2 regions of the Colwellia sp. BRX10-1 genome follow, and region 2 is predicted to be linked to the other one. Evidence: predicted binding sites of a transcription regulator. Region 2 holds the regulator's gene; the other holds the start of a gene.
What was found. Region 2 encodes FNR, which switches genes on or off when oxygen is low (the NO sensors DNR and NnrR bind a similar motif). Its sites were predicted from a motif close to TTGATCTAGATCAA; they were not measured.
Positions count from the first base shown of each region.

Region 1: a site for FNR is predicted at 867-880, ahead of napF (ferredoxin-type protein NapF). Genes of this name have one in related genera too.

Region 1 is NZ_JACGWC010000025.1:25,314-27,523, forward strand. Features, by position in the region: gene prfC (peptide chain release factor 3) at 1-536, opposite strand, end outside; gene napF (ferredoxin-type protein NapF) at 958-1,497, shown strand; gene H4J75_RS16285 (TIGR02808 family protein) at 1,494-1,634, shown strand; gene H4J75_RS16290 (chaperone NapD) at 1,637-1,942, shown strand; gene napA (nitrate reductase catalytic subunit NapA) at 1,939-2,210, shown strand, end outside.
Region 2 is NZ_JACGWC010000011.1:45,384-47,593, reverse strand. Features, by position in the region: gene uspE (universal stress protein UspE) at 1-763, opposite strand, end outside; gene fnr (fumarate/nitrate reduction transcriptional regulator Fnr) at 913-1,632, opposite strand; gene H4J75_RS10885 (sulfite exporter TauE/SafE family protein) at 1,671-2,210, opposite strand, start outside.

The sequences.
Region 1 (2,210 bases), on a different contig from region 2:
TTAAATTCTTTACCCATACCAATCGGCCAAGTAATAGGGGCACATTTTATTTTCAGCACATCTTCCACTTCATCCATAACTTCCATCGGGTCACGAACATCACGATCCATTTTATTCATAAAAGTAATGATGGGCGTATCACGTAAACGGGTTACTTCCATTAACTTAACTGTTCGTGCCTCAACACCTTTAGCTACGTCGATAACCATTAAACATGAATCAACCGCGGTGAGTGTTCTGTAGGTATCTTCTGAAAAGTCCTCGTGACCAGGTGTGTCCAGTAAATTAACTAAACAACCGTTATAAGGAAATTGCATTACAGAGGTCGTGATAGAAATACCACGCTCTTTCTCCATTTCCATCCAGTCAGACTTTGCATGCTGGCCTGATTTCTTACCTTTTACCGTGCCGGCTCGTTGTAAAGCCTGACCAAAAAGTAATACTTTTTCAGTGATGGTGGTTTTACCCGCATCAGGATGAGAGATAATTGCGAAAGTACGTCTTAGATTGACTTCATTAGCCTGTAGCGTTGTCATGTTTTAAAAGTTCTCTTTGGTGTACATGCTGATGCACATAAAATGCTTTTTTTAAATACTGAAAGGACATATGAACAATCCTAAATTTTGCGCGCATTGTACCATAAATATAAATAGCCGCATTAGGGGACTGTCTTTAAATGATTATTTTTAGCAAGAATCCGAGACATTAACACTTTTTCTTTTGTTATTTGATTAAGTGGTAAGTGATCGTGCAGATAATAATTATTTGATTGGTTATTTTTAAGGTTGAGATTCAATAATAAATTCAATACAAGCTGGTTTTTTTGAATTTAATAAAGAGATTAATAGTCATGTTATTTGAAAGTCTTGATCGAAATCAATATCTCACCTTCGAGTATAAGATAAATTACTCTTTGGGTAGAAAGTCTGAAATATGATGTAAAAATAACGAGATAGCATGGTTGATTTAGCTAGAAGAAACTTTTTTAAAGCAAAAAAATTAACAACCGCTCCGGCAATCAGATTGCCTTGGGTGCTCAATGAAGCCACTTTTATTGATGGCTGCACACAATGTGGTGACTGTTTAACGTCTTGTCCTGAAAATATCATTCAAAAAGGTGATGGCGGTTTCCCTGAAGTTAACTTTTTAAAAGGAGAGTGTACTTTTTGTCAAGCGTGCGTTGAAAGTTGTCAACAGCCACTTTTTGCCGAACGTGCACTTGCTCCAGAAGTAAATGCTTGGGATTTAGATATCTCCATAAAGGGCGATTGCTTAGCGGTTAACGATGTGTTTTGTCAAAGTTGTCAAGATAGCTGTGAGACAGAAGCTATATCTTTTAAATATATAAATTCATCAGTACCACAACCCCAGATAAAACTTAGTGACTGCACAAATTGTGGGGCCTGTGTTGCTATTTGCCCGCAATCATCTATTGAATTAACACCAAAAAATTCTGTGGGTGAGCAACCCACACATACTAATAGGAGAGTTATATGAGCGCTCTTGAACAAATGATTTGGAATATCTTAGGATATTCATCGATGCCTGTTATTTTTTTAGCTGGTTTTGCCGGTACCGCTTTAGTCGCTATCGCACTTTTAAAAATGTTAGGTATTAAGCCGGCAGGGGAATAATCGTGATCAATCTACTAGAAGAAAAACCTATTAATATTGCTGGTGTGCTTTTTGTTGCTCAGCCAAGTAATACCGCCAAAGTGGCCGAAGAACTGGGCGGATTTCCTGGCGCTGAAGTGCATGAGATTGCTGATAACGGCTCTATGGTGGTTACCATAGAAGAAAATGATTTAAACAGAGGTGAAAAAGGCAAAGGCCTTATTAACACCATTACAGATATGAGTAATTTACCGGGTGTGATCTCTTCATCATTGATTTTTCATCATAATGATTATGGGCTACCACAACATCAGGGGATAAAGGTATGACATTAACAAGACGTGATTTTATAAAAGCGAACGCCATTGCAGCAACAGCTGTCGCCGCAGGTATCGCCGTGCCATCTTCAGCTTCAAACTTGCTGACTAAATCGTCGGATACTACCATTAAATGGGATAAAGCCCCTTGTCGTTTTTGTGGCACAGGTTGTAGTGTGCTTGTTGGAACACAAGAAGGAAAAGTGGTGGCGACTCAAGGTGACCCTCAAGCAGAAGTTAACAAAGGTCTTAACTGTATTAAAGGTTACTTTTTATCCAA
Region 2 (2,210 bases):
TTTGAATAACATCTTCAGGTAAACCTTCTTTAACATGGGTATTTTTAAGCGGAATATTAAAGCTATTAGCATGGTCTTTCATCGCACTTTTGTGATGATTAAACATAGTGTCGTTATATTCAGAGGCGTTAAACTCTGGAATTTCAATGGCAATATTTACTGGCGTACCTGGATAAGAATTCACCAAATGAACATTGGCTTTAATCAGTGAAGAAAACACTATTGATTCTTGGGTTAGCTTATTATTAAGCGCTTTGTGCTCATCATCATCGCTACCGATATTGAGTGCGGTAAGTAAATTACCATTGCTTGGCCAGCTATGGTCTTTAACCAGTAATACTGGGCAGGGACATTTCCTTAATATATGCCAATCTGTTGGCGTAAAAATAACCGACTTTAGCTTGTCATGTTGATGGGTGCCTTTGATGACAATATCGAAGTTTTCAGCCAGTACTTTTTTTATGATCTTTTCAAATGGGCGATTATGCCAAATAATACAGGTATCTATGGTTATGTCTTGGTGATCAGTTTCTGAAATCTTTTCGTCTAACCATAGTTTACGATCATTAATAACCGATTGACGCATTGCTTCTCGCTCGTCGCCAGAAAGCATGGTGGTCATTTCATAAGATAAATCATAAATGGTTAAAAATGCAGTGATCTGTCCGCCACTATGTCGTGCTAATTCAATCGCACGTTTCAACGCTTTTTGATTTTCAGTGGTTGGATCAATAACGGCTAATATTTTTTTATACTTATCCATAATATTTACTCCCTAGTTATTAAATAATATTAATAATAGACCATAATTAATAGATATTATTTGCTTTAAATCATAATATTTCAATAAAAAAAATGCTTAACATCTTTAATGTTAAGCATTTATCTATAATTATTTAAAAAAGCGATAAACTACAGTGAAGCACACTCGTTAAGTTTATCCATATTAAGTATTGTGATGAGTTTTCCATCAACTGTGATTAATTCATTTTTTTGAAAACGATTTAATAATCTACTGATGGTTTCAACCGTTAAACCAATATAATTACCAATGTCACTGCGCGTCATCGTTAGGCGAAAATCTGTTAGTGACATACCCCGTGCATGATAGCGACTGGCTAAGGTTGAAATAAAAGTTGCTAAGCGTTGTTCAGCATTTTTGCGGTTAAGTAGCGTTAACATTTCTTGATCTGAGCGGATTTCGGAACTCATCATGCGAAGAATTTGTTTTTTCAACTTAGGCATCGTATTCGATAATGAATCTAAAGTATTGTAAGGTATCTCACAGACCATAGATGTTTCTAAGGCTTTTGCAAAACTAGGGTGCTCTGACTCAGCAATAGCATCAAAACCTAATAAATCACCCGCTAAATGAAAACCGGTAATTTGTTCTTCACCTTGTTCATTTACCGTAAATGTTTTGAATGTTCCAGAGCGAATAGCGTATAAAGCTTGCATTTTGTCGCCATCTTGGAAAATTTGTTCGCCTTTATGAATAGGGCGTTTACGGTCAATAATGCTGTCTAGTGTATCGAGTTCTTTATCATTTAAAGAGAAAGGTAAACACAGCTCGCTGATACTACAGTTTTGACAATGAATATGTTGAGATGTAGAACATGGCTTTTTATACATATTAACCTAAATGAGTTATCCCTAATTTATCGATCATATTAAAACAATTGCTTATATGCAAACATTAAACTGTATATTCCGTATGAAATTATCATTAGCGCCATTATTTTCTTGAATTTCGTATTTGTTACCAACGACTTTATACCAAAAGAGCCAAGCGAAAGACTTAACAAGGCTGGTAAAGTACCTAAACCAAAACTGGTCATAATTAGCGCGCCACTAAGGGCACTTCCACTGGCTAAGGACCAAGTTAATGTTGAGTAGACTAAACCACAAGGTAACCATCCCCAGACTGCTCCTAATGCTAGCGCTTGTTTAGCATTATTAATGGGAATAAACCTTTTACTTAACGGGGATAGATAGCGCCAAAGGAACTTACCCATTTTTTCAACTTTTGATAGCCACATTAACCATTGGCCTAAATACAAGCCTAATAAAATTAAAAATACCGCTGCAAATAACCGTAAAAAACCTAATGGAACGCCAATATTCTTTATTGCAATAGAACTACTAAATCCAACGATTGCCCCAATTAAGCTATAAGAAAAAATTCGGCCAACATTATATGCACCGACCAG